3 regions of the Kitasatospora sp. NPDC058048 genome follow, and region 3 is predicted to be linked to each of the others. Evidence: riboswitches for the same ligand, from Rfam matches in the RefSeq annotation. Region 3 holds a riboswitch; each other region holds the start of a gene.
The links. A riboswitch is a leader RNA that binds a small molecule or an ion and turns the genes downstream of it on or off. The one in region 3 is predicted to bind cyclic di-AMP.
Positions count from the first base shown of each region.

Region 1: another riboswitch for cyclic di-AMP. It lies ahead of ACFVVA_RS24305 (transglycosylase family protein); the one in region 3 lies ahead of ACFVVA_RS11605 (peptidoglycan DD-metalloendopeptidase family protein).
Region 2: another riboswitch for cyclic di-AMP. It lies ahead of ACFVVA_RS03715 (transglycosylase family protein); the one in region 3 lies ahead of ACFVVA_RS11605 (peptidoglycan DD-metalloendopeptidase family protein).

Region 1 covers NZ_JBHVRT010000024.1:8,178-13,370, forward strand. The annotation lists gene eno (phosphopyruvate hydratase) at 1-143, opposite strand, end outside; gene ACFVVA_RS24305 (transglycosylase family protein) at 471-1,376, opposite strand; cyclic di-AMP (ydaO/yuaA leader) riboswitch at 1,382-1,550, opposite strand; gene ACFVVA_RS24310 (cytochrome P450) at 1,772-3,160, opposite strand; gene ACFVVA_RS24315 (SDR family NAD(P)-dependent oxidoreductase) at 3,461-3,883, shown strand; gene ACFVVA_RS24320 (MazG family protein) at 3,888-4,967, opposite strand.
Region 2 covers NZ_JBHVRT010000002.1:383,436-388,628, reverse strand. The annotation lists gene ACFVVA_RS03730 (ATP-binding protein) at 1-70, shown strand, start outside; gene ACFVVA_RS03725 (DUF397 domain-containing protein) at 344-607, opposite strand; gene ACFVVA_RS03720 (hypothetical protein) at 1,168-2,127, shown strand; cyclic di-AMP (ydaO/yuaA leader) riboswitch at 2,579-2,749, shown strand; gene ACFVVA_RS03715 (transglycosylase family protein) at 2,736-4,112, shown strand; gene ACFVVA_RS03710 (hypothetical protein) at 4,389-4,589, shown strand; gene ACFVVA_RS03705 (LacI family DNA-binding transcriptional regulator) at 4,688-5,193, opposite strand, start outside.
Region 3 covers NZ_JBHVRT010000008.1:249,157-254,349, forward strand. The annotation lists gene ACFVVA_RS11600 (APC family permease) at 1-216, opposite strand, end outside; gene ACFVVA_RS11605 (peptidoglycan DD-metalloendopeptidase family protein) at 611-1,603, opposite strand; cyclic di-AMP (ydaO/yuaA leader) riboswitch at 1,606-1,806, opposite strand; gene ACFVVA_RS11610 (MFS transporter) at 2,097-3,638, shown strand; gene purB (adenylosuccinate lyase) at 3,646-5,085, opposite strand.

The DNA of each region.
Region 1 (5,193 bases), on a different contig from region 3:
GCCTCGAAGGCGCCGGTGGAAGCACCCGACGGGACAGCGGCACGACCCGTGCTGCCGTCGTCGAGGCCGACCTCGACCTCGACCGTGGGGTTGCCGCGGGAGTCGAGGATCTCACGGGCTACGACGACATCGATGGACGGCACGAGGCATCTCCTTGCGGAAGCAGGGTCCGGTCTGACGGTGGGTGCTGTCAGCAGGACGATTGCGGAGTCGTTACGACCAGAGCCTAACCGCCCGGGCTCCCGGGGCCACGTCCGCCTCGGTCCCGTCTCAGCGTGTGGCCCCACTACCCACCGGTAGTTCACCTGCTTGTCCCAGCTTGTCCCACCGGAGCGGGCGAATGCGGACGAAGGGGACCGGTAGGACCGGTCCCCTTCGGACGGTGGGCCGGGGCGGCGTCGGCGCCGGGTGCGGCGGGCGGGCCGGCGTCGAGCGGGCGACGTCGAGCGGGCGACGTCGAGCGGGCCGGCTCAGCCGAGGTGCAGCACCTGGCCGGGCATGATCAGGTTCGGGTCGCCGCCGACCGTGCCGTGGTTCTGCTCGTACAGCGCGTGCCAGCCGCCGGACACGCCCTGGGCGGCGGCGATGGTCGACAGGGTGTCACCGGCGCGGACGGTGTAGTCGTGACCGGCGGTCTGCGGGGCCGACTGCGCGGCCTGCGGGGCGTACTGCGGCTGGGCGGCGGCCTGGCCGGCGTACTGCTGGTAGACGCTCTGGTGGCTGGTCCAGTACCAGGCGCCGTTGCTCTGGTACCAGTACACCTTGGCGTCGGCGTCCCAGCCGGCCTTGCCGGAGAAGCCCGGGGTCTGCGGCTGCGCCTGCTGCTGCGGGGCGGCCTGCTGGACCGGCTGCGCGGCGGGCTTCTGGGCCTGCTTCTGGGCGGCGGGCTGCTGCGCGACCGGCTTCTCGGCCGGCTTGGCGGCGGGCTTCGGGGTCTGCTGCTTGGCGGCGGACTGCGGCTTGGCGTCCGAGGAGGTGTCGACCGCGGCCGGGGCGCCGCCCTTGGTCAGACCGGCCTTCTGGGAGCAGACCGGCCAGGCGCCCGGGCCCTGCGAGGCCAGCACCTTCTCGGCGACCGAGATCTGCTGGGCCTTGCTGGCCTGGTTGGCCTGCGGCGCGTAGGCGGTGCCGCCGTACGCCTTCCAGGTGCTGGAGGTGAACTGGAGGCCGCCGTAGAAGCCGTTGCCGGTGTTGATGCTCCAGTTGCCACCGGCCTCGCACTGGGCGACGGCGTCCCAGGTGGAGGCGGGGGCGGCGGAGGCGCCGGTGGCGGTGAGGAGCGGCATCGCGAGTCCGACGCCGGCCACACCGGCGACGGCGATGGCCTTCTCGGCCTGGGTGCGACGACGGTGACGGCCAGTTCCAACGAACAGCATGAAGAGGTCCCTCTCCGCACGCCTGCGAGGTGAGCTGTCGGGTTCGGACCGGGAGGTGGCCCGGCCGCCGTATGCGGAAACGATTCCGCTCGGGCGGCTTCACCCCAAGCCGTGGGGAGACGGCAACAAACCTGGTTCCCCCGCCCCTGCCCAGGGTTCTGGTCGGTTTCCCGTGACGCGGCGGGCAGGACTCGGCGTTCCGCGTACGAGGTCCGCAGCTGCGAACTCCAGGGAGAGTAGACAGATCATCAGACCAATCACAAGCTCATATCGTCGATATCACACAATAATTACGGCGTGTGTTCGATCGCCTACCAACGGCGGTGTTATGTCCGGATTGATGGGTGTTCACACCCCCGTCGGCAGGTGGTTCACGACGTCCCGTCAGTGCGATCTCAGCACGTCGGAGGCGTGGCGGGAGTGTTCGGAGAGGCCTGCGGAGAGGCCTGCGAAGGCGCGTGCGAAGGGGTCTGCGGAGAGGCGTGCGGGGAGCGGCTCTCCGGACTGAATTCCACCGGCAGTTCGCGCAGCCCACGCATGATCAGACCACCGCGCCACCGCAGGTCGTCCGCGTTTTCCGCGAGCCGGAGATCGGGCAGCCGGGAAAGCAGCGTGGTCAGCGCGGCACGGCCCTCCAAGCGGGCGAGCGGAGCGCCGATGCAGTAGTGGATGCCGTGCCCGAAGCCCAGGTGGGGGTTGTCCGTCCGGGCCAGGTCCAGGGTGTTCTCGGCCGCGAACCGGGCCGGGTCGCGGTCCGCCGCGGCGAGCACCACCAGCACCGGGTCACCGACCGGGATGTCCACCCCGCCGATGGCCAGCGGACGGGTCGCGAACCGCCAGGTCGCCATCTCCACCGGCCCGTCGTAGCGCAGGAGTTCCTCGATCCCGGTCTCCAGCAGCGCGCTCTCCCCGCGGGCCACCGACTCCTGCAGCAACCCGCGCTGCTCCGGATTGCGCAGCAGGGCGTACGTGCCGTTGCCGATCAGGTTCACGGTGGTCTCGAAACCCGCGAACAGGAGGATGAAGGCCATCGCCGCGGCCTCGTTCTCGGTCAGGTGCTCACCGTGGTCACTGGCCCGGATCAGACCCGAGATCAGGTCGTCCCCGAGGTCCGCGCGCTTGCGGTGGATCAGCTCCAGCAGGTACGCCCGCATCCGCTTCACCGCCCGCCCCACGCCGCCGCGCTGGCCGCCGCCGTGACCCGGCTTCGTGTGGCGCACCATCATCCCGGCCCAGTCCCGGAAGTCGTCCTGGTCCTCGGCCGGCACGCCCAGCAGGTCGCAGATCGCGTAGATGGGGAGCGGGAAGGCGAACTCGTGGATCAGGTCCGCCGAACCGCGCTGCGCGAAGCCGTCGATCAGCCGGTCGGTGAGCTGCTGCACCCGCGGCTCGAACTCGGCCACCCGGCGCGGGGTGAACGCCTTCGACACCAGCCTGCGCAGCCGGGTGTGGTCCGGCGGGTCGATGTTCAGCAGGTGGGTCATCAGGTCCGCCTGCCGCTCCCCCGGGATGCCCACCCGGCCGGTGCGGTGCGCCTGCTCGCTGTGGTGCGCCGGGTTCTTCGACAGCCGGCTGTCGGCGAGCGCCTGCCGGGCGTCCGCGTACCGGGTCACCAGCCAGGCCTCCACCCCGCTCGGCAGCGTGGTGCGGTGCACCGGGGCGTGCTCGCGCAGCCAGGCGTAGGCGGGGTACGGGTCGGAGGCGAACTCCCAGGTGAACAGCTGCGGGGCGGTGGCGTCGGACGGCGTGGCGGCGGGCCGGGCGGAGTCGGGCTGAGCTGGCATGGACCGACCGTATCCGGTGCGACGGGCACGCCCCGCCCCGGCGGGCCGCCGCTCCTCCCGCCGACGGTCCGCGGCCGTCCTGCCGATGCTCCATGGACGGCCCATGGACGGTTCATGGACGGCTCGTTGACTGTCCGCGGACGGTCAATGGACAGCTCTTGGCCGACTCTTGGCCGCGGTGCGGGCGTGAGCCTGGTCACCTGCGGGGTAATCCCTGTTGCGGAGGGTCAGGACGTGCCTACGATCCTCCGCAGTACGCGTGGGCGCCGGTGCGGTGTCGTCCACAGGGAGGAGCAGGCCATGCGGGTCAGCGGGTCAGTCGTCGTCATCGCGGTCCTCGACGGCGGTTCGGGCGCGGGACTCGCCCGCCGGTTCGCCGCGGCCGGCGCCTCCGGAATGCTCATCGCCGACCAGTACGTCGGCATCGCCGAGGACCTCGCCGCCGAACTCGACCGGCCGGGCTGCCCCGTCGTCGGCGTCTGCGGCGACATCCGCCGCCCCAGCGACGTCGCCGCCCTCGTCGACACCGCCGAGAAGCACCTCGGACCGATCGACCTGTTCGCCGTGGCCGGCCCGGACGGCGAGCGGATCATCTCGCTGGCCGAACTGCCCGACCACCTCGACCTGGAGCGGCTCGCCGAACTCGTCGTCCTCGTCGGCGAGGCCATCGGCGAACTCGTCCCGCCGCAGCGGTGCCCGGAGCACACCGCCACGGCGGCCTGAGCGCCTACTTCCCGTCGGACTCCCCGGCCGGGTCCCCGTCGGGCTCTCCGGCCGGCTTGAGGCCTTCGGCCGCGCGCACCGCGTCCCGGTAACCGCGCGCGGCCGACCGCAGCGCCGCGTCCACGTCCACCCCGGCGTCGTGCGCCCGCTGCGCCACCGCGAGCAGCAGCCGGCCCGCCGAGTCGGCGGTCAGCTCGACCGGCAGCTCGTACGACTCGTCCGGCACCCCCGTGAAGCCCGCCCGGCGCACCCGGGACACCAGCTTCGCCGTGTACGCCAGCGCGGGCAGCCCGGCCGGCACACCGTCCAGCACCGACTCGCGGTCCGCCTTCTCGGCCGCCTTCAGCTGCTCCCAGTTTGCCTCCACCTCGGCGGCGCCGCCGGCCTCGACGTCCCCGAACACGTGCGGGTGCCGGTACATCAGCTTCTCGACGATGTCCCCGGCCACGTCGTCGACGGTGAACGGCTCGGTCGGGTGCTCCTCTGCGATCCGGGAGTGGAAGAACACCTGCAGCAGGACGTCGCCCAACTCCTCGCGCAGCGCCTCCCGGTCCCCCTCCTCGATCGCCTCGACCAGCTCGTACGCCTCCTCGACCAGGTACTTCACCAGGCTCTCGTGCGTCTGCTCGGCGTCCCAGGGGCAGCCGCCCGGGGAGCGCAGCCGGTCCATCACCGTCACCAGGTCCAGCAGCCGCGACCCCGGCAGGTCGTACGAGCCGGGCAGCACCTCGATCTCCGGCACCTCGCCGGCGTGCTCCACCGCCAGCCTCGCCAGCGCGTCGGTCAGCCCCGGATCCCCGTCCGGACTGCCCAGCCACACCGTCGGCCCGGCCCCGGCCGGCTGCCCGGTCAGCAGCCGCGCCAACGCGGGCGCCGACCCGGCCGGCACGACCTCCACCACCACCCCGGCCTGCCGCACCGCCGCCACCTGCGGATGCCGCTCGTCCCCCACCAGCACCCGCCCCGCCGACCGCAACGCCTCCCACGCCGGCCACGCCAGCAGGCCGGGAGCCACCCGGTGGGTGGTGGTCAGCAGGATCAGCTTCGCGCCCGGAGAATTCGTCGGCACAGCATTCGTCGTCACCCCCCGAACCTACCCCCGCACCCCCACCCCGCCCGCCCGTTCCCCGCCCCGGGGCTCCCTTCCCGGGCATGGACCCCACCCACCCGCGCAAGCGCAGCCCCCTGTGCTCACCGCAGCCCGTCGACTCCCCGCCCCGGAGTGCCGGCCGGGCCCGTCCCGGTCCAACGCGGGAAGCCAACACGCGGGCCGGGATGAGGGCCGGTGGAGGAGCCGTGCGTCCCGACAG
Region 2 (5,193 bases), on a different contig from region 3:
CGGACTCGGCGGCCGCTCACCGCTCGACGGCCCCGTCGAGATCGGCGGACGGCATCGGCGCTCGGCCTAGGACGGGCCGTGCGCCCCGGCCGGGCCCCCGACCCGAGCGGGCCGCGCGCCCAGGACGGCCCCTGCGCCGGGCGGCGCACGGCCGGTCGACGGAAGCCCCGGGAGGACCACACCCCGGGCCCTTCCACCCGGCACCGCCGAGGACTTCCGGTCCGGTGCGGACGCCTCCGGAGCGGAGACCGCCGGCGAGGAGGTCCCCGGAGGAGACAAAGACAAAGGCCGTCGTGGTGTCGGCACCCACGACGGCCCCCCGATGATGGAGCACGGCGGTCGGTCAGACCGCCAGGTGGTCGAACTCCCCGTCCTTGGCCCCCAGCAGCAGGGCAGCGATCTCGGCCCGGGTGTAGATGAGGGCCGGGCCGTCCGGGAACCGCGAGTTGCGCATCGCCACATCGCCGCCGGGCAGGGCCGCGAACTCGACGCAGTTGCCCTGGGAGTTGCTGTGCCGGCTCTTCTGCCAGACCACCCCCTGGAGATCGGCGGCGGCCATCCCGTTGTAGGTGTCGTACGAGCCGTGCGTGTCCTGCGAGTCGTGCATAGAAATCTCCCGAAGAGCTTCCGGAGTTGTCGTCCAGCGCGGCGCCCCCGGCACCGTCGAAACGAACGGACCGGCCCCGTACCGGTCCGGCACAACGCCTCACTTGACGCGATGATAGCTGCAGTGCACGTGCATCAGCACGGGACGTTGCAGGTGCACGTGGCCTTTTGCCCGCAGCCGCGAACTCTTCACGGACCCTTCTCCTGACGGTACGTAAACGGACATAGCCGATGAATCGTCGGGCGCGCGATAACCGGCCGTGAGCGCCTCCCCGCTGAATGTTGATCTTCGAATGCCGGGAGTCGCACCCCCGTGACCCTCCGTCAAACCATCCTCATGCTGTGAGACATCTCACGCGCCCCAGGTGCAACGTCGGCCCCCTCGGGTCACGTCGAGGCAACCACCGGCGGTCGCGCGGGGATTGGGAGCGGAATGTCCGGATTGTAGGCAAAGTGCCCGGACCGGCGCCGGAGACGCACCGGGCTCCGGACCGCTGCCGCGTGAAACCCACCCGGCAGCCGACTGCAAGCCGGACGGGCAGATGTCCTACGATCTCCGGCATGAGCACCGCAGCCATCCCGGGCGCGCCACTGCCCGTCCGTACTCCAGGCTCCCGTGCGCGGGGGCGCCACCGTCGTCCCGAGCGCCCCGAGATCCCGGCCGGCGCCCCGGCCCTGGTGCTCGCCGTGCCCGCGACCGCCGGGCCCGAGTCCCGCTCGGTCGTCGAGGAGTTGCTCTCGATCGTCCGCACCGAGCAGAACGGCGTCCGGACCGCGGTCGGCTACCTGCCCGGCAACGGCGGCGAGGGCGCGGGCGGCGAGGACCGCACCGTGGCCGAGCTGCTGGCCATGGCGGCCGAGGCCGGGCTGCCCACGCCCGTCCTGGTGCCGCTGGTGCCCGGCCCGCACACCTTCCTGACCGAGCTTCACGCGCTCGCCGCCGAGTACGGCGCGCCCGTCACCGACCCGCTGGGCCCGCACCCGCTGCTGGCCGAGGCCGTGCACGTCCGGCTGTCCGAGGCCGGGCTGGCCCGGGCCGACCGCGCCCGGCTGTTCGCCATCGCGACCGCCGCGGACGGCGTGGTGCTGACCACCGTCGGCGGCGAGGACGCGGCCGCGGCGGCCGGTATCACCGGCGTGCTGCTGGCCGCCCGACTGGCCGTGCCGGTCGTCGCCGCCGCGCTCGACGTGCCCGGCTCGGTGGCCGCGGCCGTCAACCACCTCAGGGACACCGGCTCGCAGCGCCCGGCGCTGGCCCCGCTGGTGATCGGCCCGGAGGCGGACTCCGAACTGCTCGCCACCGCCGCCGAGGAGACCGGCTGCCCGTCGGCCGCGCCGCTGGGCTCGTACCCGTCGGTCGGCCAGCTGATCGCCTCCACCTACCTGGCGGCGCTGCCCGCGCCGTCCCCGGAGGACCTGGCACGGGCCGAGGCGGAGGCCGCGGCCGCCGCCGAGGCCGAGGGGGCCCTGGAGGGCGTCCGCGGCGCCCACGCGGCCTCCCAGGAGCCCGCAGGGCGGTAGTCGACGCCGCGCGCCGGTTCGCGCGCACCGAAGGGCCCGGAACGGCATGCGTTCCGGGCCCTTCGGTTTTGCTCCGCCCGCCCACGGCCGTCCCGCGGAAGTCGGACGGCAATGAAGTGGAATGTCCGTTCTGGCCTATTTGAAAGGAAATAGGAAACGCGGTCGCGGGCGCTCGCATCACTGCCGCCGCAGCATCCGCCGGGGCGCTCCGGCCCGCGATTCGACGCGCCGTCACACCACTTCTGAAGCGCTGCCAGTTGTGGGCTTCCGCAACAGGGTTGCCTGAAAACGATCATTTACGATCATGAAGAGCGGCAATTTTGGCAGTTCCCACTAAACCGTGATGCGCATCACAGCCGTTTGCAGTTTGAACTTAAGTCTGATTAACGTGCTCCCCGTTCGTGACCACACGAACCCGGTTCATCCGCGACGCCGAGTCCTGCCGTCGGATGTCCTGGCAGCGCGAAATCGCACCACGGCAGGAGCGGGGGACCCACAGGTAAGTCGCCCCGGACCGATCTCCGGAACGGTCCAGGGCTAGGGGTGAAGCCGCGCCCACAGCGCGGCCGGGCAACTCCAGCCCGAATCCGACAGCTCACCTCGCAGGCGTGGGAGAGGACCGCGTCTTCATGCTGCCCACCAACGGCACTCGTCTGTCCAGCCGCACCCATCGCGTGATCGCCGCCCTCGGCGTCGCGGGCGTCGGCCTCACCGTCCCCTGCATCGCCTCCGGCACCGCCTCCGCCGCCACCGTCGCCACCTGGGACAAGGTCGCCCAGTGCGAGAGCGGCGGCAACTGGAGCATCAACACGGGCAACGGCTTCTACGGCGGCCTCCAGTTCACCTCCAGCACCTGGTCCGCCTTCGGCGGCAGCGCCTTCGCGGCGCGCGCCGACCTGGCCACCAAGGACCAGCAGATCGCCGTCGCCGAGAAGGTCCTCGCCTCGCAGGGCCCCGGCGCCTGGCCGGTGTGCTCGGTCCAGGCCGGCCTCACCAAGGGCGGCGCCGCGGCCGCCGTCGACACCTCGGCGGGCTCCACCGCCGGCTCGACCGCCGCCAAGCCCGCGCAGCCCGCCCAGAGCGCCAAGCCGGCCGCCCCGGCCGCCAAGCCCGCTCCGCAGACCCAGGCCCCGGCCGCCAAGCCCGCCGCGCCCGCCCAGGACGGCACGCAGGCCGGCACCGACTCCGCCGCCTCCGGAAACCGGAGCGACTGGGTCCAGAAGCGCCAGCAGCAGGCCCAGAACGGCGACTACACCGTGGTCGAGGGCGACTGGCTGTCCGCGATCGCCGACCAGCACAAGGTGCAGGGCGGCTGGCAGCGGCTGTACGAGCTCAACCGCGGCACCCTGACCGAGGGTCCGGACAGCATCTACCCGGGCCAGCAGCTGTCCTTCGGCGGCAACGGCCAGGCCCAGGCCGGCCAGTCCGCCACCGGCAAGTCCGGCTCGGACTTCACCTGGTTCGACCGCTCGCAGAAGTCCGGCCAGTCCGCGAACGGCGGTGCCGTGAACGCCCAGCCGACCGCGCAGGCCCAGACCCCGGCCGCCAAGCCGTCCACCAAGCCGGCTGCCAAGCCCGCTCCGCAGACCCAGGCTCCGGCCCAGACCCAGGCTCCGGCCGCCACCGGCAGCATGGCCGCCGCGGTCTCCTTCGCCGAGTCGAAGGTCGGTCAGGCGTACGTCTACGGCGGCACCGGCAACGGTGGCTGGGACTGCTCCGGCCTGACCCAGGCCGCGCTGCGCGCCGCGGGCGTCTCCGTCCCGCGCGTCGCCGCCGACCAGGCCGCCGCCAGCACCCACGTCTCGCTGGACAGCCTCCAGCCGGGCGACCTGCTGTTCTGGTCCAACAACGGCAAGGACTCCGGCGTCTACCACGTCGCGATCTACGTCGGCAACGGCAAGTACGTCGAGGCCGCCAACCCGAGCTCGGGCGTCCGCGAGCAGAGCATCGCCAACTGGGCCCCGGACTTCGCCGGCCGGGTCTGAGAACGGCGAACAGCCGACGGACGACGGACGACGGATAACAGCTGACGGATAACAGATAACAGATTTCATCATCTGTCAGCTGTTATCCGAACGCTGACCGCCCACGCCCCCGGGGAGAGTCTGGTCGCTCCTCCCCGGGGGTTCCGGCATGCCTCCGGCCGTACCTCGTGGCGAATCCCTGCGGCGAAGCCCCGTGCTGAATCCCCATGGCGAATCCCCGTGGTGATTCCCCGCCCCAACGGGCATGCTGCTGCTCTGCACCCGAGGAGGAGTCACATGGCCCAGGTCACCGTCACCCTCGACGCGAACCTCGCGATCGACGCGATGTTGCTCTCCGGCACCAAGAACCCGCAGGACGCCGTCGAACTGGTCCTGCGCGACTACCTGGCCCGCGGCCGCCGTACCGAGACCCGTACCGGCGAGGCGGCCGACGGGCACCGACCGACCGTCGACCGCCCCACCGCCCAGGAGGGCTGACCGCCCGACGGCCCGGGGCGGCCGACCGCACGCACGCCGAAGGGCCCCGGAGAGCAACCGCCCTCCGGGGCCCTTCCGTCGGCCGTGACGGCCGGGGTTCAGCGCGCGCAGGCCCCGGTGGACCCGCGCATCACCAGCTCCGGCTGGAACATGAACTCGCCGCGCTGGGCCGCGTTTCCGCCGACCTCCTCCAGCAGCGCGTCCACCGCCGCCGTGGCCATCGCCTCGACCGGCTGGCGGATCGTGGTCAACGGCGGCTCGGTGAAGGCGATCAGCGGCGAGTCGTCGAAGCCGACCACCGACACGTCCTGCGGCACCGACAGCCCGCGCTGCCGCACCGCCCGGATCGCCCCGAGCGCCATCATGTCGCTCCCGCAGACGATCGCCGTGCAGCCCTTGTCGAGCAGCGCGCCGGCCGCCGCGTGCCCGCCCTCCACGCTGAACAGCGTGTGGTGGACGAGGTCGTCGGCCTCCTCCCGGGAGAGTCCGAGCACCTCGCGCAGCGCGGCCGTGAAGCCCTCGATCTTGCGCAGCACCGGCACGTACCGGCGCTGACCGACGGCCAGCCCGATCCGCTCGTGCCCGAGTTCGGCCAGGTGCTGGA
Region 3 (5,193 bases):
CACGATGTACGCGGCGGGCGCGCCGGCGCCGTTGCCCTGCCCGACGATGATCGGCAGGTTGCCCGTCATCGCGGTGATCGGGGCCGCGGTGGCGAGTGCCATGAACACCACGCCGACCAGGCCGACCGAGTCCGCCTTCAGCCGGTCGACGCCGCCCGTCCCCGGCCGCTCCCGCCCGGCCCTCTCCCCCGCCACGTCCCCGCTCCGGACCGCCATCCGGCCTCCTCGCCTCCCGGACCCGCCCGACCGCCGGACCGGCCGGACGCTGACCGTCCGACAGCATGGCGCGCCGGAGCGGCCCCGCGAGCGGGCCGACGGCCCGCCGGAGCGGTCGGGTTGACGCCGCGTTCGACCGGTCGAACGGCGCCCCGGAACCGCCGGACGGGCGGGGCACGACCGGGCACGACCGGGCGGGTCCGGAACGGCAGCGGCCGGCCCGGCCGTACGAGGAGGTCCTCGTGCGGCCGGGCCGGCCTGGGCGTGTCCCGCGCCCATGTCCGCCGTGCGGCGATCACCCGGTCGAGCGGTCACCCGACATGACCATCCCGGAGGATCGATTCGCCCCGCAGCAGCGGTGGTTCAGAAACCCTCGGGGCTCAGCGGCCCCGGGTCAGAGCGCGACGCCGTGCGCGCGCAGGTAGGCGACCGGGTTGATGTCCGAGCCGTACTCCGAGCCGTTGCGGATCTCGAAGTGCAGGTGCGGGCCGGTCACGTTGCCGGTGGCGCCGGAGAGGCCGATCTGCTGGCCGACGGTGACGGTCTGACCGATCCTCACGCCGATCGAGGAGAGGTGCGCGTACTCGGCGTAGTGGCCGTCGGCGAGCTTGATCTCGACCTCGTTGCCGTAGGCGCCGCCGTTGCCGGCCTTGACCACGACGCCGTTGGCGACGGCGCGCAGCGGGGTGCCGGTGGAGGCGACGAAGTCCTGGCCGGTGTGGTGGCCGGAGGCCCACATCGAGCCGGCCACGCCGTAGGCGGTGCCGAGCTTCGCGTTGGCCAGCGGGGCGACGAAGCCGGAGGTGGCGGCGGCGACCGGAGTGGCGGTCACGACCGGGGCCGGAGCGGCGACCTGCAGCTGGGTCTGGAGCTGGGCGGAGGGCTTGGCGGCCTCGGTCTTCACCTGGACCTGGGCCTGCGGCTTGGCGGCCTGGGTCGCCGGAGCGGCCGGCTGGGCGGGCTTCGCCGGGGCGGCCGGCTGGGCCGGGGCGGCGTCGGCGGCCGGCGCGGCGGCGTGGCCCGACAGCGCGAGCTGCTGGCCCGGGAAGATCAGGTTCGGGTTGGCGCCGACGACCGAGCGGTTCTGCTCGTACAGCGCGTGCCAGCCGCCCTCGACGTTCTTGGCGTCGGCGATCTTGGACAGGGTGTCGCCGCTGACGACGCGGTAGCTCTCCTGCGCGGCCGGGGCGGCCGGGGCAGCGGCCGGCGCGGCCGACTTGGCGTCCGTGGAGGCGGGGGCCTGCGCGGCCGGGGCGGCCGGAACGGTGTGGGCCTGGGCGCTCACCGCGGTGACGAGCGGGAGGGCGAAGGAGACACCGGTGACGGCGGTCGCGATGCCGATACGGGCGGCGCGGGGCAGGGCGATACGACGAGCCTGAGCAGGCATGGAATTTTCCTCTCCGACGCCTGCGAGGTGAGCTGTCGGGTTCGGGCTGGAGTTGCCCGGCCGCATGCGCGGCTTCACCCCTAGCCGGTCCTGGACGCCCGCGCCCTGAGGCGCGAACTCCGGTCCGGCGACTTACCTGTGGGTCCCCCGCTCCTGCCGTACAGAGTTCGTTTCGAACCACCGGGCAGCGGCAGGACTCGGCGTTCCACCCGGGGGATCCGTCCGGACTGGCCGGGCGGTCGCTGAACTAAAACCCATCCGTTCGGGTGAAGCAATGTCGATCTTTGAAAGGGCAACCATCTCCCCCGTTCCGGTGACCCTCCGCAGACCGGACCCCACGGTGCGTACACAACCCATTCACCCCCCGCCACTGATCCACGACCCTGCGCCGAGATCGGCGACGGACCGCAGCCACCCGTTCACGCACCGCCGACCGTCAACACACCCACCGGTGACCCTTGTCACGTGCGCCCCGGCAGCGCAGGATTCGCCCGTGGCCACCTCCGAGGCCGGCACCCTGCGCCTGGGCACCGCGCAGGGTCGCTGGGTACTACTGGCGACCGTGCTCGGCTCCAGCATGGCGATGCTCGACGGCACCGTGGTGAACGTCGCCCTGCCCCGGATCGGCGCCGACCTCGGCGCCTCCCTGGCGTCCCTGCAATGGACCCTGAACGCCTATCTGCTCACCCTGGCGGGCCTGATCCTGCTCGGCGGCGCGCTCGGCGACCGGTACGGGCGGCGCAAGGTCTTCCTGATCGGCGTGGTCTGGTTCGCCATCGCCTCCGCGGCCTGCGCCGCGGCGCCGAACATCCACGTGCTGATCGCCGCCCGCGCCGTCCAGGGCATCGGCGGGGCGCTGCTCACCCCCGGCTCGCTCGCCATGCTCCAGGCCGTCTTCCACCCCGACGACCGCTCGGCCGCGGTCGGGCTCTGGTCCGGCCTCGGCGGGGTGTCGGCCGCGATCGGCCCCTTCCTCGGCGGCTGGCTGGTGGACGGCCCCGGCTGGCGCTGGATCTTCCTGTTGAACCTGCCGCTCGCCGCCGCCGTGATCGCGGTGACCACCCGGTCGGTGCCGGAGACCCGGGACGAGGCCGCCACCGGCCGCTTCGACGTGCTCGGCGCCGTGCTCGCCGCCCTCGCGCTCGGCGCGATCACCTACGCGCTGACCGCGGCCGGCGAGGGCCTGTCCCCGGCGGTCTGGGTCAGCGGGGTGATCGGGGTGGTGCTCGGCGTCGCCTTCGTGGCCGTCGAACGCCGCGCGCCCGAACCGATGCTGCCGCTCGGGCTGTTCTCCTCACGGCTGTTCACCGCGGTGAACCTGGTCACCCTGTGCGTGTACGCGGCGTTCAGCGGCGTCTTCTTCCTGCTGGTGGTGCAGCTCCAGATCGTGTCCGGGTTCTCGCCGCTGGTCTCGGGCTTCGCCCTGGTGCCGATCACCGTGCTGATGCTGGCACTGTCCGCGCGCGCCGGGCGCCTCGGCAAACGGATCGGCCCGCGCGTCCCGCTGACCGTCGGCCCCCTGCTGTGCGCCGCCGGGGTGCTGCTGATGCTGCGCATCGGCCCCGACGCCTCGTACTGGGTGGACGTGCTGCCCGCCGTCACGGTGATGGGCTGCGGGATGACGCTGCTGGTCGCGCCGCTGACGGCGACCGTGCTGGCCGCCGTCGAGGTCCGGCACGCCGGCATCGCCAGCGGGGTCAACAACGCCGCCGCCCGCGCGGCCGGCCTGCTCGCGGTGGCCGCCCTGCCGGCGCTGGCCGGGCTGAGCGGCGACGCCTACCGGGTGCCCTCCGCGGTCGACTCCGCCTTCCACACCGCGATGCTGATCTGCGCGGGCCTCCTGGTGGCCGGCGGGCTGATCGCCGCCGCGACCGTACGCGGCAATGTGCTCGCCCCCGAGGAGCAGCCGGTGGCCGAGCCGAACTGCGACTGGCCGTGCGGACCGACCGCCCCGCCGCTCGACCCCGGCCACGTCCCCACGACGCGCGAGGGCCCCGCCACCGGTCCGGCGGCAGGGCCCTCGGCTCTGAACTGACCGAACGTCAGAGGATGTCGGCCGGCGCGTACTTGGCGGCCTCCGGGTAGGCGGCCGCGACGGCCTCCACCTGGCGGACGACCTCGGCGACCTGGGCACCGGCCGCGCCGGTGAAGGACAGCCGGTCGGCCAGCAGCGCGTCCAGCGCGGCCCGGTCCAGCGGGATCCGCTCGTCGGCGGCCAGCCGGTCCAGCAGCTCGTTCTCCCGGGCGCCCGCGCGCATCGCCAGCGCGGAGGCGACGGCGTGCTCCTTGATGACCTCGTGCCCGGTCTCCCGGCCGACGCCCGCGCGCACCGCGCCCATCAGCACCTTCGTGGTGGCGAGGAACGGCAGGTAGCGGTCCAGCTCGGCCTCGATCACGGCGGGGAAGGCGCCGAACTCGTCGAGGACGGTCAGGAAGGTCTCCAGCAGGCCGTCGAAGGCGAAGAACGCGTCCGGCAGCGCGACCCGGCGCACCACCGAGCAGGAGACGTCGCCCTCGTTCCACTGGTCGCCGGCCAGCTCGCCGGTCATCGAGGCGTAGCCGCGCAGGATGACGGCCAGGCCGTTGACGCGCTCGCAGGAGCGGGTGTTCATCTTGTGCGGCATCGCGGAGGAGCCGACCTGGCCCTCCTTGAAGCCCTCCGTGACCAGCTCGTGGCCGGCCATCAGGCGGATGGTCTTGGCCAGGCTGGACGGCGCGGCGGCCAGCTGGACGAGGGCGGTGAGCACCTCGAAGTCCAGCGAGCGCGGGTAGACCTGGCCGACGCTGGTCAGCACGTTCTCGAAGCCGAGGTGCCCGGCGACCCGGCGCTCCAGCTCGGCCAGCTTGTCGGTGTCGCCGCCGAGCAGGTCCAGCATGTCCTGGGCGGTGCCGACCGGGCCCTTGATCCCGCGCAGCGGGTAGCGGGCGATCAGCTCCTCCAGGCGACGGAAGGCGACCAGCAGCTCGTCGGTGATCGACGCGAACCGCTTGCCCAGGGTGGTGGCCTGCGCGGCCACGTTGTGCGAGCGGCCGGCCATGACCAGCTCGGAGTGCTGGGCGGACAGCTTGGCCAGACGCACCAGGACGGCCACCGTGCGGTCGCGCACGTGCTCCAGGGACTGGCGGATCTGGAGCTGCTCGACGTTCTCGGTCAGGTCCCGGGAGGTCATTCCCTTGTGGATCTGCTCGTGCCCGGCGAGGTCGCTGAACTCCTCGATCCGGGCCTTGACGTCGTGGCGGGTGACCCGCTCACGGGCGGCGATCGAGCCGAGGTCGACCTGGTCGATCACCCGCTCGTAGTCGGCGACGGCGGTGGCCGGCACCTCGACGCCGAGGTCCTGCTGGGCCTTCAGGACGGCGAGCCACAGGTGGCGCTCGAGGACCACCTTGTGCTCGGGGGACCACAGCTGGGCCAGGGTCGCCGAGGCGTACCGGGAGGCCAGGACATTGGGGATCTGGGGCTTCGCGCTCACGCTTCGCAAGAGTAACAGCCGAGGTCACGCCGAACGTCGGCGGCTGGGGTAGGCTGGGTCAATTGAGCGCCTTTCAGATGGCGCACCAGAACCTTCTCACCGCAAGGATACCACACC